3 regions of the Fructilactobacillus myrtifloralis genome follow, and region 1 is predicted to be linked to each of the others. Evidence: a T-box and tRNA genes for the amino acid it is inferred to sense, from the RefSeq annotation. Region 1 holds a T-box; the other regions hold tRNA genes.
What was found. The T-box of region 1 lies ahead of leuS (leucine--tRNA ligase). A T-box ahead of a tRNA ligase gene usually reads a tRNA of that ligase, here a tRNA-Leu.

Region 1 (3,277 bases):
GCGTCGATCGTTGCTCCGATTACAACCCCGTTTTGGTTATTTTTCATCATTTCTGGAGTGTTGGGGATTGGGTTTGGACTGTGCATTACCAATGCATCTGTAACCGTCCAAAATGAGGTTGCTAACGATCAAATCGGGGTAGCCTCGTCCTTTAATACCTTGAGTCGGACGCTCGGGCAAACCTTGATGATCTCCGTGTTTGGAATCGTGATGAATACCTCCATGAGCCATGGGGTGGCAACGCACCCGCAAACCAGTCTAAAGTTAATGAACGAACTGATTAACCCCCAAACGGCTAAGCATTTAGCAGCTCACTTACTGCCCCAGCTCAAGGAAATCCTGTACGGGGCGTTACACAACGTCTTTCTGGTCGCTGCGCTTTTAGTGGTTGCGGCTGCGGTTGTTAACTGGTTGGATCATCGGCCCCGCGCCTAGCGCTTTTGGATGGCGAGTAGAATCGGTGGTTCATGTACCTGATTAAGAAACTGATACTGTAAGACGTTAAAGTCAGCCTGAGGGAGTTGGGCGGCCCAGCCTAGGACAGCCGTTTTCTCGGTGGCCCCGCCCGGATGACCATAATAGCAGACGACCACCACGACGCCTTCGGGAGCTAACAGCCCGAGACATTTTTGTAAGGCGGTGAGGGTAGTTGCTGGTTGGGTAATGAGGGCATGGTCACCCCGAGGAAGGTAACCCAGGTTAAAGATGGCGGCGCTAATGGGACCTGCAACCGTTTCATCGAGCCGTTCATGCCCCTGTTGGAGCACAGTAGCGTTGTGGTAGCCCGCTTCTGCCAGCTTGGCTTTGGTGGCCGTTACTGCCGGAGCTTGGATGTCGAAACTATAGACGTGTCCAGTGGGTCCAACCAACTGAGCTAGTTTGAGGGTATCGTGCCCCATTCCAGCCGTGGCATCGACTACGACGTCACCGGGATTCACGACTTGTTCTAAGAGCGTATGGCTAAATTGTAAAGCTGATTGTAATTGCATGATAAACCATCCTTTCCATAGTATTATAGCAATAAAAACCTTGTGTTTTGCCCCGCAGTTTGCTATCGTGGGGGTAACCAAATGATTAAACCAAAGAAGCAGAGTAGTAGTGGTACAAAAGTTATCAGCGACTAAGCGGATGGTGGAAGCTTAGAACTTTTTGCGACGAACTTGCTGTGGAGGTTTCGTTAATCGGACCGATTAACCGTTTTCCGCGTTATGGACTTAAGGGGTTCCCCAGGTGGGGAAAAATTAGGTGGTACCGCGGAAGTTCGTCCTATAGAATTAATTTCTATAGGCTTTTTTTATGGCGTAAATCACAAGCAACCAGTCAGGTTAAAGGAGTGAATGACATGGGCTACAATCACCAGGAAATTGAACAAAAATGGCAAAAATATTGGGATGAGCACCAAACCTTTCGGACGGGTGATGATCCCAACAAGGAGAAATACTACGTCTTGGATATGTTCCCATACCCATCCGGACAGGGGCTCCACGTGGGGCATCCAGAAGGGTATACCGCAACGGACATCATGGCCCGCTTCAACCGGATGCAGGGTAAAAACGTGCTGCATCCGATGGGCTGGGACGCCTTTGGTTTGCCAGCCGAACAGTATGCGATGAAAACGGGGAATAATCCCGCGGACTTTACCAATCAAAACATTCAAAACTTTAAACGGCAGATCAAATCCCTCGGGTTTTCTTACGATTGGAGTCGGGAAGTGAACACGACCGATCCAAAGTATTACAAGTGGACCCAGTGGATCTTTGAACAACTCTACAAAAAGGGCTTGGCTTACGAAGATGAAATTGAAGTTAACTGGGCCCCGGACCTCATGGGCGGAACCGTGGTTGCCAACGAAGAAGTGGTCAACGGAAAGACCGAACGCGGTGGCTACCCCGTATACCGGAAACCAATGAAACAGTGGGTGTTGCGGATTACGGCGTATGCCGAACGACTCTTGGATGATTTGGATGACCTAGACTGGCCGGAAAGCATTAAGCAGATGCAGCGGAATTGGATTGGAAAATCAGTGGGAGCCAGCATCAATTTCCCAGTTGCTGACCAAGCTGAGGCTGCCATTGAAGTCTTTTCAACCCGGGCCGATACGTTGTTTGGAGCAACGTACCTAGTGCTTTCACCAGAACATCCACTTGTGGATCTCATTACCACACCTGATCAAGCCGGGGCAGTTCGCGATTACCGCCAGGAAGTTGCCTCCAAATCAGACCTGGAACGGACCGATTTGAATAAGGATAAATCAGGGGTGTTTACGGGTGCATATGCAATCAATCCGGTAAACGGGGAAAAACTACCCGTTTGGATTGGGGACTACGTTTTGCCTTCCTATGGAACGGGAGCCATTATGGCTGTGCCGGCTCACGACCAACGGGACTATGAATTTGCACAGAAGTTTAACCTGCCTATCGTACCGGTGATTGCCGGCGGAGACATTAGTAAGGAAGCCTACACCGGTGATGGAGTGCACATTAATTCTGGGTTCCTCGATGGCATGGGAAAAGACGAGGCCATTCAGACGATCTTAACCTGGTTGGAAGAGCATGATGCCGGCCAAAAGAAGGTTAACTACAAACTCCGGGATTGGATCTTTTCTCGGCAACGGTACTGGGGAGAACCAATTCCCGTGATCCACTGGGATGATGGCAGTACCTCGCTTGTACCAGAATCCGAATTACCCCTGCGGCTCCCGAAAACCGATAACATTAAGCCATCTGGAACCGGAGAAAGTCCGCTAGCCAACCTGAGTGACTGGATTAACGTCACGGATGCAAACGGTCGCCACGGTCGCCGGGAAACAAACACGATGCCCCAGTGGGCCGGCAGTTCGTGGTACTACCTGCGTTACATTGATCCTCACAACGACCGAATGATTGCTGATCCGAAGAAGTTAGACTACTGGTTGCCAGTTGATCTCTACGTTGGTGGAGCCGAACACGCGGTTTTGCACCTCTTGTACGCCCGGTTCTGGCACAAATTCCTGTATGACCTGGGAGTTGTGCCAACGAAGGAACCCTTCCAGCGTTTGGTTAACCAGGGAATGATTCTCGGGACGAACCACGAAAAAATGTCCAAATCAAAGGGGAACGTGGTGAACCCAGACGACATTGTTAACGAGTATGGGGCTGACACCCTGCGGTTGTACGAAATGTTTATGGGTCCGTTGACTGAATCCAAACCCTGGAGTACCGAGGGAATCACGGGTGCCAACCGGTGGATTAAGCGGGTTTGGCGGATGTATGTCGGTGATGACGAACAAATGACGAGT
Region 2 (3,277 bases), 570 kb from region 1:
TTATTCTGCGAGTGCAGTGGCCCGGGCGGAATTTCCAGAGCTACCCGTGGAGGAGCGGTCGGCGATTAGCATTGGTCGCCGGCTCCAAGATCCCCTGGCCGAATTAATTAAAATTGATCCCAAGGCGGTCGGAGTCGGCCAGTATCAGCACGACGTGGCCGAAACCCAGCTGGATGAGCAGTTGCAACGTGTTGTGGAAACCGTGGTTAATCAAGTCGGGGTCAATGTGAATACGGCTAGTCCCCAGCTCTTAGCCAGGATCTCCGGGCTAACGCCCGCGGTGGCAAACCAGATCGTGAGCTATCGTAACCAGCACGGAAAGTTTACGGAGCGCAATCAGTTACAACAGGTGAAGCGATTAGGTCCGAAAGCTTTTGAACAATCCGTGGGGTTTTTACGTATTATAGGAGGTCACAACCCATTCGATAATACTGATTTACATCCCGAAAGTTATCCGCTAGCCGGAGCCATTTTGAACACCCTCGGAATTGCCAAGGCAGATTTAACTACGCAAGCCAGTCAAACCCGTCTCGCCCAGGGAAAGGTTTCCGAATTAGCCCACCAGCTGAACCAATCGGAGACACAGATTCGGAGCGTTTTAGACGGGTTGCAGCATCCCGGTCGGGATTTACGGGACCAGATGCCCGCGCCGTTGCTCCGGGATGCCGTCGTCAAGTTGACTGATTTACGGGTGGGGATGCAACTGCAGGGCACCGTTCGCAACGTGACTGACTTCGGGGCGTTCGTTGACATTGGGGTGAAACAAGATGGCTTAGTGCATATTTCGCACATGAAAGCCGGCTTTGTGGCAGATCCAGCCAGCGTGGTTGCAATCGGTGACATTGTGACCGTGTGGGTCATTGGCGTGGATGAACAGCGGGGGCGAATTCAGTTATCGATGCTTGATCCACAAAAGGAGAGGTAATTTATGACAGACCAACAGCTCCAACACCTGGTAGAAGAGCTTTCCCAACGCTTTTTTCACCAGCCGTTTCGCCATCAAGCTTACTTTAATCGTCGCTTACAAACGACTGGGGGCCGGTATCATTTACGTTCTCATAATATTGACATTAATCCAAAGATGGCCCAGGATCAGGAGGTTTTGGTGGGAGTGATTAAACACGAGTTGGTCCACTACCACCTGCACCAACAGGGGGCCTCTGGGAAGCATAATACGCCCGCCTTTAAGCAGTTATTGCAACGCGTGGGCGGGAGTCGCTATGCTCCCCGGTTATCACAAAACACGCGGTATCTGTATCAGTGTACGCACTGTGGGCAAAAATATAATCGCCAACGTCGTTTAAACGTGAACCGCTATGTTTGTAGTCAGTGCCGGCATCCGTTACGCCTAGTTAAGCAGGCCGATTCGTAAAAAGGACTTGCATCTCTGCCTAATTCTTGCTATGATAGTTATTGTTAATTCGCGGCCATGGCGGAATTGGCAGACGCGCAAGATTAAGGATCTTGTCGGGAGTTTTCCCGGTGGAAGTTCGAATCTTCTTGGCCGCACTTAAAAAAGACGCTGGTGAATGTTAGTTCACCAGCGTCTTTTTGGTTGGAAAAAATGAAGTAAAAAACAGGATAACCGTGAATTGGTTACCCTGTTTTACCTAGTTCTTCGGAAGTTCTTGGTTATGGTTCACGGATTCGTGGTTAGTAAAGAACGATCCGTCTTGGCCGACTTCTTCGTTAGAATTAATTTTTTGTTGTGTTGGCGTTAACTCATCTTCAGGTGGTAAATCAAGTGATTCCCGAATTTGATTAGAGACCTTCAGTAATTCTCGATCGGGAGCAACTTGGTAACTAATCCCATCGACCATTGCGTCATCACATTGCAAAGCCGTTTGCTTCAAATTCTTAGCCGCATCTCGATAACTACCGGCAATCGTAATCATGTCATTGAAAGTTAAATCGGTTTGGAGATTGCCCTTCAAACTGTTTAAAATTTCACCGTACCGCGAAACGTTTCCAATCGAGAGTCCCTTTTGGAGGACGGCGTTGAGAACTTGACGTTGCCGAATTTGGCGCCCGTAATCACCGAGGGGATCTTGATAGCGCATCCGGGTGTATTGTAAGGCGGTTTGGCCGTTCATGTGCTCGGTCTTACCCTTTTTCACGCTAATGCCTTCGTAGTCAAATGTGAGGTTCGGAGTGATGTCAACTCCACCCACCGCGTTCACCATTTGCTTGATCCCTTTCATGTTGACAACAGCGTAGAAGTCTACGGGAACGTTAAACAGTTTGTGGACGACTTCTGTAGCGGAATCTGCTCCCCCAATGGTATAAGCCGCATTAATCTTTTCATACGGCTGTGAATCTCCAGGGACCACGACCTTGGTATCTCTAGGGATACTTGTAAAGGTGGTTTTCTTGGTGTTCGGATTAACTGTGGCGAGAATCATGGAATCCGTCCGGCCCTTATCCTTCCGACCTAACTCCCCGGTATCCGTTCCCATCAGTAACACCGTAAAGGGTTTCCGCTGTTTAATGATTTTAGAGACGTCGCGGGAGTTTTTGGCGCTCGAATACGTAGAGTCTAACGTCGAGGACACCCGCTGGTACTGCAGAAAGGCGAATCCCAAAAGGAGTAGGGCGGCTCCGAGTAAGCCGGCCATCCATTTCCACGCGCGCGGATGCCATTCGACCGCGTTTGGATCCGGTTTTGGTCCGGACTTTGGTGGTTTTGGTGGTTCGGATTGGTTCATAAAGTGGTTGCGACCAGCTCTTCCGGTTGGTTGTTGCTTTCCGTTGTTTGTCATGTTAACCCTCGTTTTTATATCAGTCTGGTTAACATTATAAACTATTCATGGAAGCGCCGACGGATAATTAAATAATTTAAGGAATTTTTTACAATTAAATCGTTAATAGGGGTTTATGGGGGTATGTTAAGATGGAAAGAAATCAGTTTTTATCGGGGAGGGAACCGCAGATGACCAAGTTAGTTTTGATTCGCCATGGCGAGAGTATTGCTAACCAACAACACGTTTTTACGGGGTGGAATGACGTGGCGTTGACGGAGCAGGGGCAACGGGAAGCAGTTGCAGCGGGGGCCAAACTTAACCAGTTACACCTTGCGTTTGGAGCGGTGCACACCTCCTATTTAAAACGGGCCATTCAATCGGCCAATATCGTGTTAGACGAACTAGATCAACTGTGGATTCCCCAGTATAAAACGTGGCGGCTAAACGAACGTCACTACGGTGCGTTACGGGGCCGGAAGAAACCAGTGGTCCGAGAAGAAGTCGGGGAGGACCAGTTCATGCAGTGGCGCCGGAGT
Region 3 (3,277 bases), 260 kb from region 1:
TTGCACGTCCGTTACCACAAATTCTGTGAGTTGCGAATCCGCTCCTTGGGGCTGCTCCGTGACAAATCCAGTTGCTCCCGCAGCAATTGCTGTGGTTAGGTAAGCTGGTTTGAAATTTCCCTTACAAAAAAAAAGCGTGTCGACTTGAACATCCCGAGAATCATAACTAACGTACGCAAACGTTGCCTGATTTTCGGATCCCCGCACTTCCTGCAATAATTGGTGTTCTTGTAATAAGTTAATAATTTCCGCCGTGCTCAACATCAATCTACTTACCCCATTTTACTTTCCGTTTAATCCCCCACGAGAATTCGTGGTTCGTTGGTTATCCTTGTTATGAACCCTTTCAATTCTAGCAAAAAAAGCCCGGACTGACAAAAAAGGGAAAGCAGTAACTAACACTGCTTTCCCTTTTTTGTCTCAATTAATTTAATTGGCTGGAATCTAGTTCGTCGAGCTTCTTCGAAATACTATAAAGCCCTTCCATTGCTTCGTTCACGTCATCCTTATCCAAACCTAGGACCTTAAAGACATCGGCAACGTGGTCGCGAATCTTATCACGCATTTCTTCTGCGTATGGGGTCAAGGAAACGTTTACCACTCGTTCGTCTTCCGTGGAACGGTGCTTGGTAATCCAACCTTTTTTACCCAAGCGTTTCAACAAGGGCGTCAACGTTCCACTATCCAAATCAATGCTTTGGCCCAGTTGATGCACTGTGATTGGAGAATATTCCCACAATACAATCATTACCAAGTATTGCGGATACGTCAGCCCAAAGTTTTTCAGAACTTCTTGGTAAAAGTGATTAAACTTTTTATTGGTACTATAAATTGCAAAACATAGTTGACTCTTGATGTCATCCAATTCTTCGTTAGACAAATAAACGTTACTTTCACGCGGTTTTTCGTTTTCTGCTTTCATCTTGATCCCTTTTCTTTCCATTTTATTTTTATCTCAATGACTGAACTATGCTACAGTCATGCTTCCGTTAAACTAGAATAGTGTGGCTCATCACTCCCATTGCGTTTAACAACTTGTGCTCAATTGGTTTTATGTTACTACACATTCGTATAAAAAAGAAGTAGAAAATTCTATTTATTTTATTTTTTCATGTGGTATAATAGTGGTATGCCCTGGTGGCGGAACTGGCAGACGCGCAGCGTTCAGGTCGCTGTTTGATTTTATCAAGTGCGAGTTCGAATCTCGCCCAGGGCACTCATGAAGGAGTAATGCTTAGCATTGCTCCTTTTTTTATGCAAAAAATCATGACAGTTCCACCATACTAGGGGAAATCATCACTTTGATCCGTCATTTTGTCACCCTCTAGTTAAATTATAAAATTCAATTACATCTACTCCGATGCAGATTAATTTCCGATTCCCCTAGATTTGTCCCCTTTCACAATTAAACACACTCACCATTTAAATAACCACACTCACATTATCTCTTATATTATATTATAATAATAAAAAATAGCAACCCAAACTTTTTGTTCTGCCACTAGCTTTTACACCAGTAATTTTTTGAAACAGTTATTACTTGCTTAATGTTAATGCAAATTGTGCAAAATCATTTAGTTAACTAATGACTTATGTAATAATACCACTAGTTGCTAATCAATGTTTTACTTCGTAATAATCCATAAGTGTTTAAGATTAAATTGATTAATTCTAACAGGAGGTTCCTATGAAAAATCCAACGTCTAAAAACACGCCGCTCTTAGTTGAATCATTGGTGGTTGGTGGGTTAGGGCTTTGTTTGCAAGCCGTCGCCCTCACCGGATTAACGTATTGGTCCCTTACCCATACCACTGATAAGCACACCTCTAAAAAGTGACAGAAAAGGAGAATTTGTAATGGAAAGTTTACTGGTTTTCATTGGAGGGATCATTGGCGGTGGCCTACGCATTGGATTAACCGATTCATTACCCACCCTTAGTTTTCCCTACGTAACCCTGATAATTAACTTAGTCGGCGCCTTCGTGCTTCCAGTTTGGAATAATTACTGGGCCATTAAATGGAATTGTCAGCCCAACCTGCGCAAGGGAATTGGCGTGGGCGTCATTGGTTCCTTTACCACCTTTTCTGGAATCATGTTGGATAGCAGTCATCTCATCATGAACCACCAGTTTCAGTCATTACTGATTTATCTGGCAATCACCATCGTTGGGGGTTTCTTGTTAGCCATCCTAGGTGACCAGTGGTCAAATCGATTACGCGAACAGGAGGGAATTTAAATGTTTTTCACGCTCATCTTTGGTAGTGGCCTCGGTGCCCTTAGTCGTTCGACAATCACTAACCATCTAAAAGCTCACCGGTTAGGTCAATTTTCTACTCTAAGCGTTAATCTCATTGGTTGTCTCATTGGTGGAATGTTATTGGGTGTTAACCCCACTTCCCTATTCGCAACCCTGTTTCTGGGCTTTATCGGCGGGTTTACGACCTACTCCACTTTTAACGGTGAATTAGCCGACCTTTACTTTCAACGGCAGTACGGGCGTTGTTTGGGCTATTTATTAGTAAGTTATGGCGGAGGCCTGTTAGCTTGCTACCTGGGCTACTTGCTGATTTAACTACAGATAGCTAAGGACCACATGCTTGGTGGCAAGCTCGTTCTTAATTTTATTTACATTAAGCAAAAATCCTCTAAGTAACTAGATAGCTACTTAGAGGATTTTTTTAGACCATCATTTCAAAAAAATAAATGAAGATCCTTCTAATTGTTATAATGGTATCAGTAAAAATTTGATGATTTCACATAAATTTGAGGAATAAAATGAAAAGTTGGCCCTGGGAAAAAATAAAAATTATTTATAATGCTACCATCATTAGCTTAGCCATTATTTCGTTAGTGTTAACGTTATTAAATTTCGCTGATGTAATTAGTTTAGTAAACGAACCATACCAAGCGATTGACTTTATCATTTGGATTGCATTTATTTTTGACTACGTTAGTGGTTTATTAATTTCCAAAAATAAATGGACCTTTTTCAAAACTCATTTATTTGATTTGTTAGCAATCATTCCAGCCAATCTGTTTTCTACATTCAAGCTCTTCAAAGCCGCTAAATTAACAAAATTTATTAGACTATTTAAATTTATTGGTGTATTTGGCAAATTAAAAACCAGATTAACCAAATTTCTAAAAACCAATGGGTTTATTTATCTGCTAGGGGTTTGTTTAATTATTCTAGTGATTTCGGCTGTTATCTATTCCTTCTCTGAAAAAATTTCATTCGACAACGCCTTATGGTGGTCAATTACAACATCAACAACT

Region 2: it has a tRNA-Leu gene. The T-box ahead of leuS (leucine--tRNA ligase) is inferred to sense a tRNA for this amino acid. The anticodon was not compared.
Region 3: it has a tRNA-Leu gene. The T-box ahead of leuS (leucine--tRNA ligase) is inferred to sense a tRNA for this amino acid. The anticodon was not compared.

The regions. Positions count from the first base shown of each region.
Region 1 covers NZ_CP097116.1:384,143-387,419, reverse strand. Annotated here, with positions in the region: gene M3M35_RS01990 (MDR family MFS transporter) at 1-435, shown strand, start outside; gene mnmM (tRNA 5-(aminomethyl)-2-thiouridylate-methyltransferase MnmM) at 432-989, opposite strand; T-box leader at 1,074-1,272, shown strand; gene leuS (leucine--tRNA ligase) at 1,343-3,277, shown strand, end outside.
Region 2 covers NZ_CP097116.1:1,272,832-1,276,108, forward strand. Annotated here, with positions in the region: gene M3M35_RS06290 (Tex family protein) at 1-925, shown strand, start outside; gene M3M35_RS06295 (SprT family protein) at 929-1,372, shown strand; tRNA gene M3M35_RS06300 (tRNA-Leu) at 1,424-1,509, shown strand; gene M3M35_RS06305 (LCP family protein) at 1,611-2,759, opposite strand; gene M3M35_RS06310 (2,3-bisphosphoglycerate-dependent phosphoglycerate mutase) at 2,930-3,277, shown strand, end outside.
Region 3 covers NZ_CP097116.1:122,021-125,297, reverse strand. Annotated here, with positions in the region: gene M3M35_RS00715 (UDP-N-acetylmuramoyl-L-alanyl-D-glutamate--2,6-diaminopimelate ligase) at 1-267, opposite strand, end outside; gene M3M35_RS00710 (MarR family winged helix-turn-helix transcriptional regulator) at 425-943, opposite strand; tRNA gene M3M35_RS00705 (tRNA-Leu) at 1,132-1,216, shown strand; gene M3M35_RS00700 (hypothetical protein) at 1,688-1,837, shown strand; gene M3M35_RS00695 (fluoride efflux transporter FluC) at 1,857-2,237, shown strand; gene M3M35_RS00690 (fluoride efflux transporter FluC) at 2,238-2,573, shown strand; gene M3M35_RS00685 (ion channel) at 2,777-3,277, shown strand, end outside.